3 regions of the Neorhizobium phenanthreniclasticum genome follow, and region 1 is predicted to be linked to each of the others. Evidence: riboswitches for the same ligand, from Rfam matches in the RefSeq annotation. Region 1 holds a riboswitch; each other region holds the start of a gene.

Region 1 (3,298 bases):
GCGCCGCAGCAGGCTGCGACTACGGCGCGGCTTAACCGATAGCTCCAGACAATGCCTTCGTCGATCGGTTCCAGCGGATAACCCGCATCCCATAGCCGGTTAGCGACCGTCTTGGCGACCACCTCGAGCGGGATCGCTGTCTCACCGATCGCCGCACCCAGCCAAAGCGCGGCGACAAGGACGACGAGCGCAAGGAAAACCGCGCCCATTCGTCCGATTGAGGATATCGCCCGGCCCACTTGGAGGGTCACTTCGCAAGGCCGGCAGCGGCGATGGCATCGGCCAACGCCTCGATGCCTTCGATGGTGCGGATCGTCGGGTTCATCGCCTGTGCATCCATGTCGAAGACATGACCGTTCTTCACGGCCGGCATCAGGCTTGCGACGGGATCCGTCTCAAGGAACTTGTGCTTGGCTTCGATACTGTCCAGCGGATAACGCCGCCGCTCCATGGCGCCCGCCACGATCATGGTCGGATTGGCCTTGGCGATGGTTTCCCAGCCGATCGTCGGCCACTCGTCATCGGTCTTTATGATGTTCTCGATGCCGAGAGCCGACATGATATAGCCGGGCGCGCCATTCTTGCCTGCCATATAGGGATCAGAATCCTGCTGGGCGCTGGAGAACCAGAAGACGGCGGAAAGCTTGCCTTCCGCCGGGGCGACCTTGGCGCGGGCAGCCTCCTCGCGCCGCTTCAGGTCGGCCACGACCTCCTCGCCCTTGTCCTGGACGTTGTAGATCTTCGCGAGATCGCGGACTTCTCGATAGACGAGTTCCATGGTGAAGACCTGATGGCGGATGCCGTCGCTGGCGGCGGAATTTTCCTTGCCGATGCAATCGGATGGCGACGTATAGACCGGAATGCCAAGTTCCTCGAACTGCTCGGGCTTGGCGACCACGCCCTCGGGCCCGACCTGCCACTGGAACTGAACGGCAACGATGTCCGGCTTCTTGCCGAGCACGCTTTCGAAGCTAGGCTCGTTGTCTGCAAGCCGTTCGATCTTCGTATTCACATCCTCATAGCCTTTGAGGACCGGTCCGACCCAAAGCGCCGTACCGACCACCTTGTTCGCCAGCCCCAGGAGATAAAGGATTTCGGTGCTGCTCTGACCGATCGAGACCGTACGCGACGGTGCCTTCTCGAAGGTGACCTGCCGGCCGCAATTTTCGAGCGTGAGAGGATAGCTGGTTTCCGCCGCAGCGGCGCTGTGGAACAGGCCGGAGGCGATCAAGGAGAAGGCGCCGAGGCCAACATGCAACGGCCGTTTCAGAAAGATATGCATCGTGTTTCCCCGAAATGTGACGTGAACGCCGGCGGCAAGCCCGCGTGCCGGACGGTGGTGAGGCTCAGAATGCCCGTGAGGCAGCCCGATCAACGGAATAATCGTCGAGATTTGGGGGATACGAAGTGCCAGGGCGCCAAAAGGCGCGGATGATAGTCATGTCCTGCTCCTGTTCCGGGCATCCCCGCCCGTGACGATGGATCGATATTCGACGGCAGGTCTCCTGGCTTGCGGATATCTGTCGTCCATCTGCCTTCCCGCGCCGGACTGCGCAGTGGCATGGCACCTTTCGGCGCCACGAGGATGGACGGCAATCCGCTTACAGTTGCGGGGGCAGCCACGGTCTTGGATCCCCTTCGGGTCTCCGCACCGTGTTCCCATTTCATCCCTTCGCATTGAACTCGGGGAACCGTCACTCGCCAGATAAAGACCACTCGAGATCGCAGTCAAGTGGCGAATGATTGTGAGCGAGCCATTGGCTTCTCCCGATGTCGGCATTTATGTAATGTAATATCATTACATATGCAAAGGATGCTCACCTGTCCAGCGGCTTTCAATCTCAGCCGTCTTTTTTTGTTTCAGAGCCGGAGCGCAGCAAAATGCCGATGAAATATCAGGAGGGAAGGCTACTTTGGCTTGGTCGCGCAAATCGCATACCGATCCTGCACCATGCGCTCGAGCCCGCGCAGGAAGGGCATCTTGCGGGCTTGCGCCCAGTGGATGTCGAACAGCTTGCGATCGACGACAATGTCCTCGAAACCGGCTTGACGCAGCAAATCCACAATCGCTTCCGCCGGCATTCGTTCGGAGAAGTAGACCCGTGATCGGATGCTTTGATGCCGTGCCATCATCTCTGGCGCCATGTGGCTCACAAGCTGCTTGCCTGTCATTTTCGCCCAGAACTTCTGAAGGCTCTTGACCCAGGTTTCCTTGCCCATGTTTCCGTCGACGATCAGGACCTTCCCCCCTGGCTTCAGGACGGAGAGCCATTCGCGGAAAGCCGCCGGCGGATCGACCAGCGTCCAGACCAGGTGGCGGTTGGTGATGGCGTCGTAGCTCTCCTTCGGCTCCATCGTGTTTTCCGCGTCGCCCGAGACGAAACGGATATCCGCGCCTCGCGTCTTCGCCTTGGCGCGCGCCTGCGCCAGCATCGCATCCGACCAGTCGAGGCCCGTCACCCTGAAGCCAACGTTGTTCATCAGGTGCGAGATGACCGCCGTGCCGCAGGCGAGATCGAGTGCCGCCCGGCCTTCTCCTTCGCCCAGATGCTTCCTGATCAACCGTAGCCATCCTCTCCGCTCCTCTTCGGAGAAGATTTCATGGCCGACGCTCTCGTCGAACGTTGCAGCCCTTTCCGACCAGAAATCACGAATTTCATCGCGGATAGAGTAATTGGTGTTCATCAGGTTCATCACAGCCACCCCTGCACATCAGCACTTTGGAAAAGCTCTAAAACATAAAACTTGATTCCAAAAGTCATAATTCTTATGCCTGTTGACATTATCAGTCATCGGGGGAGTTTCCAGATGAATTTCATGAAGTTGTCTGCAGCAACTGCGGTTGTGCTTGGAGGCCTTCTGGCCTCGCCTGCAATGGCACAATCCTTCACGGTGAAGGACGTGGCTGGCCGCGAAGTAGCCTTCGACAAGCCGGTCGAGCGCGTCATCCTGGGTGAAGGCCGCATGCTCTACGCCGTGGCGCCGATCGAAAAGGAGGATCCCTTCGCAAAGGTCGTCGGCTGGCGTAACGACCTGTGGACGACCGACAAGGACGGCTTCAACACCTATGTCACGAAGTTCCCGAAGGGCAAGGAACTTCCCTTCCTCGGCAACCTGACGGATGGCACGCTACAGACCGAGACGGTCGTCAAGCTCAATCCCGATGTCGTGCTGCTCCCGATTGGCAGCAAGCAGGCCGCCGACGAAGTCAAACTCGAGGATATGCTGAACGGCATCGGCGTGAAGATCGTCTATATCGACTTCCGCGAACACATTCTCGACAACACGGAACCGAGTC
Region 2 (3,298 bases), on a different contig from region 1:
GTGAACTCGGCGTCTGCGAGACTTTGTCGGAAAGCGGCGCGGAGATCCTGCTCGTGCCGAACGGCTCGCCCTATTATCGCGGCAAGATGGATATCCGCCATCAGGTGGTGCTGAAACAGGTCATCGAGACCGGCCTGCCGATGATCTATGCTGCGCAAGTCGGCGGCCAGGACGAACTGGTCTTCGACGGCGCGAGTTTTGCCTTCAATGCGGACAAGACACTTGCCTTCCAGATGGACCAATTCCAACCGGCGGTGACGGTGACGGAATGGAACAGGGTCCACGATACCTGGCGCTGCACCGATGGGCCGATGGCGCGCATCCCGGAAAAGGAGGAAGCGGATTACCGCGCCTGCCTGCTCGGCTTCCGCGATTATGTCAACAAGAACGGCTTCAAATCCGTGATCCTCGGCCTGTCCGGCGGCATCGACTCGGCATTGTGCGCGGCCATCGCCGTCGATGCACTGGGTGCGGAGCGGGTGCGCAGCGTGATGCTGCCTTACCGCTACACCTCCGAGGAGTCGCTGAAGGATGCCCCCGATTGCGCGCGTGCGCTCGGCTGCCGCTACGATATTGTGCCGATCGCCGAGCCCGTCGAGGGTTTTTCGTCGGCGCTCTCGGAGCTTTTCGATGGCACGGACGAGGGCGTTACCGAAGAAAACCTGCAGAGCCGGGCGCGCGGCACCATTCTCATGGCGATCTCCAACAAGTTCGGCTCGATGGTGGTGACGACCGGCAACAAGTCGGAAATGTCCGTAGGTTACGCGACTCTCTACGGCGACATGAACGGCGGCTTCAATCCGATCAAGGATCTCTACAAGATGCAGGTTTATGCACTTGCTGCCTGGCGCAACCAGCACCTGCCGCCGGATGCGCTTGGACCGTCGGGCGCAGTGATCCCGAAGAATATCCTCTCCAAGGCGCCGTCGGCGGAACTCAGGCCTGATCAGACGGATCAGGATTCGCTGCCGCCTTATCCCGTCCTCGACGACATTCTCGAATGCCTGGTGGAGATGGAAATGGGCACGGAGGAGATCGTCTCGCGCGGCCACGACATCACGACCGTCCACCGCATCGAGCATCTGCTTTATCTGGCCGAATACAAGCGGCGGCAATCGGCGCCGGGCGTCAAGATCACCAGGAAGAATTTCGGCCGCGATCGGCGTTATCCGATCACCAACCGCTTCCGCGACCGATAGGTGACCGATCATTTGACCGGGCGAGACGGCAAGAGCGGGCGGCTCCACTTGAAACGCTGATCATGGCTTGGCATAACGCCTCCGTCAGGTGCCTGCCTTGCGCAGGAGAATCGGGAATCCGGTGGGAAACCGGAACGTGCCCAACGCTGTGAGGCGGACGCTTGGCCGCAATTCGAAAGCCACTGGAATTTCCGGGAAGGCGGCGGCAGGGGCGGATGAAGCCAAGTCAGAAGACCGGCCTGGCAAGATAGATCGAACCGCGCGGACGGCGGCGAGGTTTCTTGATGCTCCTGCGCGTTCGCGCAGGCGGCGTCAGCATTGTTGGGGATAGACGATGCAACCCGATCCTTTTGCGCATGCCTTGATATCTGCAGGCGAATTTCCGGAATGCGACCGCGCTGCGGTCTATCGCGTGATCGAAACCCGCCGCGACGTGCGCGACCAGTTTCTGCCGGACCCGCTTCCGGACGACCTCGTGATGCGGCTGCTCGGCGCCGCACATTCGGCGCCCTCGGTGGGGTTCATGCAGCCATGGAATTTCATCCTCGTGCGGGATCCCGAGATACGCCAGGCGGCATGGAGTGCCTTTTCGCGAGCCAATGACGAGGCGGCGGAAATGTTTCCGGAGGAGCGCCGCGACATATACCGCAGCCTGAAGCTCGAAGGCATCCGCAAGGCGCCGCTCTCGATCTGCGTGACCTGCGATCCGGATCGCGCCGGGCCGGTCGTTATCGGCCGTACCCATGATCCGCGCATGGATGTCTATTCGACCGTCTGCGCCGTGCAGAACCTGTGGCTTGCCGCCCGCGCCGAAGGGGTCGGCGTCGGCTGGGTGAGCATCTTTCATGAGGAGGATCTGCGCGCCCTGCTCGGCATTCCCGAGCGGATCAGGATCGTCGCCTGGCTGTGCGTCGGCTATGTCGATCAGCTTTATCGGGAGCCGGAATTGGCGGTGAAGGGCTGGCGCGAGCGGCTACCGCTCGAAGACCTGGTTTTCACCGATCGATGGGGCGAGTGCTGACAACTACTGCTGCGGCTGCGGCCCGCTGGATTTCGGATGGGCGAGGTCTATACTTTCCTCAGGCAGGAATGTCGGTCCGACCATACGTACCTTCTTGTTCGGATCGTAGGGACGTTCCGGCCCCGGCAGGTTCGGCTGGGCGGCAGCCGCCTGCGGCTGTTTGACACGCAGATCGATGATGCCGGAGTAGGGCTCCTCCTTCGGCAACTCGATACCCTGCAGCTTCATTCTCTCCTTGCGGTCCTCTTCCATATCGGAAGGAATGCAGTTGTTGGAGCGGATTGCAGCCAGGATCGCACCGCGCTCGCCGGAGGAGCGAACCAGTTGCCGGGCATTGTCTCTTTCCGCAACAAGCGCGTCGCGGCTTTGCTCCATGGCATCGAGCGTCTGCCGCATCTGATCGCAGACTTCGCCCTTCGGGCCGCCGAGGACAACGACACTGCCCGTGCCGCAGCCCGCCCGGCGCATCTCGATCCTGAGCCCGCGGATTTCGCTGTTCTGGTCGCTGAGTTCCCGCGCATAGCGCCGTATCTCGGCCGTGTTGCCGATGATCTGCGGTGCGTTGTTGAGCTGCCGATAAAGGGCTGCACAGGTCGCGATATCCCGCGCGGAGGCCACGGCGGGAACAAGCAGCAGCGGGGCGATCATCAGGCCGCAAAGGCGCATGAGGTGTTGTCCGGCTCTCTCCAATCACATGATCGCATCATGGAGCAAGCCGGTTGATAATATCATAAAATCGGCTGCCCAACGATTATTATTTAATTATCATATGGTTATATATAAAATTTAAAGTTGAATCTCCAGATTGGGTTGCGATGCTTCCACCACCGCGAGCGCAGCCATGTTCACGACGCCGCGCGAGGTGACCGAGGGCGACAGGATATGCACCGGCATGGCGGCGCCGAGCAGGACCGGGCCGACATGCAGCGCGTCGGTCATGTTCCGCACGACGCCGAGCGAGATGTTCGCCGCATCGAGGTTCGGGAAGATCAGCAGGTTGGCGTCACCAGTCAGTGAACTGTTCGGCATAGCACGCTTGCGCACCGTTTCGGAAAGCGCCGAACCGGCCTGCATTTCG
Region 3 (3,298 bases), on a different contig from region 1:
CGTTAAAACTCGATGCCGGCCTGGGCCTTCACGCCCGCCTTGAAGTGATGCTTGACCAGCGTCATCTCTGTGACCATATCCGCCGCCTCGATCAGCGCCGGCTTGGCGTTGCGACCGGTGACGACCACGTGAAGGTCCGGCCGCCGCGCCTGAAGTGCTGCGACCACCTTGTCGAGATCGAGATAATCGTAACGAAGCGCGATGTTGAGTTCGTCGAGAATGATGAGTCCGATCGTCTCGTCCGCCATCAGGTCGAGAGCCTTTGCCCAGGCCTTTTCGGCGGCCGCGATATCCCGCGTCAGATCCTGAGTTTCCCAGGTGAAGCCTTCGCCCATCGTGTGCCAGACGAGCCGATCGCCGAAAACGGCCAGCGCCGGCTGCTCGCCTGTCGACCAGGCACCCTTGATGAACTGCACGACGCCGACCCGGCGATTGTTGCCGAGCATACGCAAAGCCAGGCCGAAGGCGGCGGTGGATTTTCCCTTGCCGGGACCGGTATGGACGATGAGAAGCCCCTTTTCGACGGTCTTCCCGGCGACTTCCTTGTCCTGCACTGCCTTGCGGTTCACCATCTTGGCGCGATGACGTTCGACCGATGCCTCGTCGATCTCCTTCACCGCGATACGAACTCCCCATCAGACCGCGCCGTGATCTCTTCCCCTGCACGGAAGCGTTCGCGGATCATCCCGGCCAACGCACCGAGTACAGCCCAGAATACCAGGTTCGTGGCGTAGACGGCATTCACGAAGCGGGCGTAGAGTTCCAGCGGCACAGCCGTTTCATGCCCGGGCGGCAGCGGCGCGCCGACGATATGTGGCGCGATCAGCAGAACGATCGCCAGCGCGGCGAATACGGCTGAGCGCGTATAGGCGAGGAGGCCAAGGCCCGCTGCAGTGCAGACTGCGGTCGAAATCCACCAGACCTGACGGGGACCAAGCTCAGCAGCCGGCATGCCCGGAAGTTCCGGGGGGAGGCCGAGCCCTGGAGCCAAGCTGACGGTCAGGAAGCCGGCAATACCGAACATCAGTCCGCTGCGCCAGCCTTTGAGACCGCCCTGGGCTTCTGAAACCGCGATCAGAATAAGACCGAAACCGATCGCGGCCAGCATGTCGGCGGCGGCCGTATAAATGAAGCGCTCGAAACCGTCTGCCGGCATCCATGCTTCTTCGTCGTGATGATGGTCCGCAGGCGCTGCGGCATTGCCGGCGGGAGCGGCCTCATGGCTGTGGCTGTGGCCGACCTCTCCGCCGCCGGCATTCTCGTAGCTCTCCGCTTGCAGGATCAGCGGGACAGTGGAAAAGCTCTGCATGACGGTGAGCAGCAGTCCGGACAACAGCCCGGCGATCACCGCCGTGAAGACGATGTTACGAAACAACGACATGGGAAACTCCCCTCAGTGGCAGGGGAAAGCGAAGGAATGACGCGAATCGTGCGCGGCATTGTGCACGACTTCCATATGCGAGAAGCCGACGAAACCGACGACGAAAAGCCCCAGCAGGGCCGTCATGCTGAGCGGGATGATCTTCGAGGAGGAAATACCGACTGCCGTCGAAGCGGTTTTCGTTGCCATTGCCTTGTCCTTTCGCCCTCCACCCGAGGGCCGTTGAAGTTTTTCCTCGCCTCTGGCAGGTCTCCTGGCTCGCGGATCAGGCATCTTGCGCCCGCCTTCCCGGATTGCTCCAGTGGCATCATGGACGAAGACTTTCCGCTTACAGTTGCGGGGGCAGCCGCGGGTTTGACAGCAGATCCGTCGCACCGCATTCCCTCAAATACCCTTTCGGGGCACCATAGGCTGGCTCACTATAGACGAAATCGGCCTCACGGCAATCGCCTTTGCGACGCATTGACATAAGCATGCGACCGGGCTTACTTGAAAAGAGATGGTCCCTTTCCGGCAACGGGGAGGGCTAAGAGAGAATGCGGTGAGATCCCTTTCGCGATCAATGCCGCGGCTGCCCCCGCAACTGTAAGCGGCGAGCCATTGCCTATAAGCCACTGGGAAACCGGGAAGGCAGGCAAATGGTGGTGACCCGCAAGCCAGGAGACCTGCCATCTGATGTTTTTGCTTCACCGGGCGGGGTGCTCCGGAGGAAGTTCTCGATCACCGCAGGCGGTTTCAGCCCTCTGCTCCGCGCCCCGATTGTTTCGACCCCGGCGGGAACGCGGCTGACCGATGAGTGACCACCGACCAGATGATCCGGCAGATGTGACGATTTTCGTCTGTACCAATTGCCGTGATGTGTCCGACGGCGACGTTCGGCCGGGTATCGCGTTGATCGCAGCGCTACGTGAAGCAGCGGACGGCAAGCCGCTCGCGGTCAAGCCAGTCACCTGCCTTGCCAACTGCGAAAAAAGCCCCAGCGCCGCCTTCAATCACCGCAACGGTTGGTCCTATGTCTTCGGCCATCTGTCCCTCGACAATGTCGAGGACATCGTCACCGGCGCGATGATGCTGGCCGAGGACGAGCGCGGTTTCCTTCCTATACGCGGCCGCCCGACATGTCTGCGCGGCAAGGGCATGACGGCCCGCATCCCACCCTTTCATCATCACGAGGACATGCCATCATGAGCGTCAGCTTCGACCGCGTTCCCTGCACCGTCGTCACCGGGTTCCTGGGGGCCGGAAAGACCACGCTGATCCGCAACCTGATCGCGAAGCTTGACGGCAAGCGGCTGGCGATCATCGTCAACGAATTTGGCGATGTCGGCATCGACGGCGAGATACTGAAGGGCTGCGGCATCGAGAGTTGCCCGGAAGACAACGTCATCGAGCTTGCCAACGGCTGCATCTGCTGCACCGTGGCGGATGACTTCGTACCGGCGATCGATCAGATTCTTTCACGCGAACCGCGCGTCGACCACATCCTGATCGAAACCTCCGGCCTTGCGCTGCCGAAGCCGCTCGTTCAGGCTTTTCAGTGGCCGGCCGTCAAGGCACGTGTCACGGTGGACGGCGTTGTCGCCGTTGTGGATGGTGTGGCACTGGCCGAAGGCCGCGTTGCCGATGACCATGAAGCGCTGGAGGCGCAGCGCCAGGCGGATGGCTCCATCGACCACGACGATCCGGTCGAGGAAGTGTTCGAGGATCAGGTCGCCTGCGCCGACATGATCGTACTGACCAAGAGTGATCTCCTCGATGCTGCGGGCATTGCGACCGCCCGGGACCGCGTCGCAGGGTATCTGCCGCGGGCCGTGAAGATCGTCTCGGCTGCCAATGGCGCGATCGATCCGGCCGTGCTGATCGGGCTTGGCCTCGCCGTCGAGGACGATATCGAAAACCGCAAGACCCATCACGACG

Evidence for each region. A riboswitch is a leader RNA that binds a small molecule or an ion and turns the genes downstream of it on or off. The one in region 1 is predicted to bind cobalamin.
Region 2: linked by a shared signal. The riboswitch ahead of bluB (5,6-dimethylbenzimidazole synthase) and the one ahead of ABK249_RS07455 (ABC transporter substrate-binding protein) in region 1 are both predicted to bind cobalamin.
Region 3: linked by a shared signal. The riboswitch ahead of ABK249_RS29750 (CbtB domain-containing protein) and the one ahead of ABK249_RS07455 (ABC transporter substrate-binding protein) in region 1 are both predicted to bind cobalamin.

What each region holds. Positions count from the first base shown of each region.
Region 1 is NZ_JBEAAL010000003.1:280,841-284,138, reverse strand. Features, by position in the region: gene ABK249_RS07460 (FecCD family ABC transporter permease) at 1-209, opposite strand, end outside; gene ABK249_RS07455 (ABC transporter substrate-binding protein) at 248-1,282, opposite strand; cobalamin riboswitch at 1,479-1,711, opposite strand; gene ABK249_RS07450 (class I SAM-dependent methyltransferase) at 1,909-2,694, opposite strand; gene ABK249_RS07445 (ABC transporter substrate-binding protein) at 2,809-3,298, shown strand, end outside.
Region 2 is NZ_JBEAAL010000023.1:69,095-72,392, forward strand. Features, by position in the region: gene ABK249_RS24370 (NAD+ synthase) at 1-1,199, shown strand, start outside; cobalamin riboswitch at 1,269-1,456, shown strand; gene bluB (5,6-dimethylbenzimidazole synthase) at 1,534-2,220, shown strand; gene ABK249_RS24380 (hypothetical protein) at 2,224-2,886, opposite strand; gene ABK249_RS24385 (NADP-dependent malic enzyme) at 3,007-3,298, opposite strand, start outside.
Region 3 is NZ_JBEAAL010000035.1:36,883-40,180, forward strand. Features, by position in the region: gene cobO (cob(I)yrinic acid a,c-diamide adenosyltransferase) at 3-617, opposite strand; gene ABK249_RS29745 (CbtA family protein) at 614-1,381, opposite strand; gene ABK249_RS29750 (CbtB domain-containing protein) at 1,394-1,570, opposite strand; cobalamin riboswitch at 1,608-1,805, opposite strand; cobalamin riboswitch at 1,865-2,068, shown strand; gene ABK249_RS29755 (DUF1636 domain-containing protein) at 2,174-2,569, shown strand; gene cobW (cobalamin biosynthesis protein CobW) at 2,566-3,298, shown strand, end outside.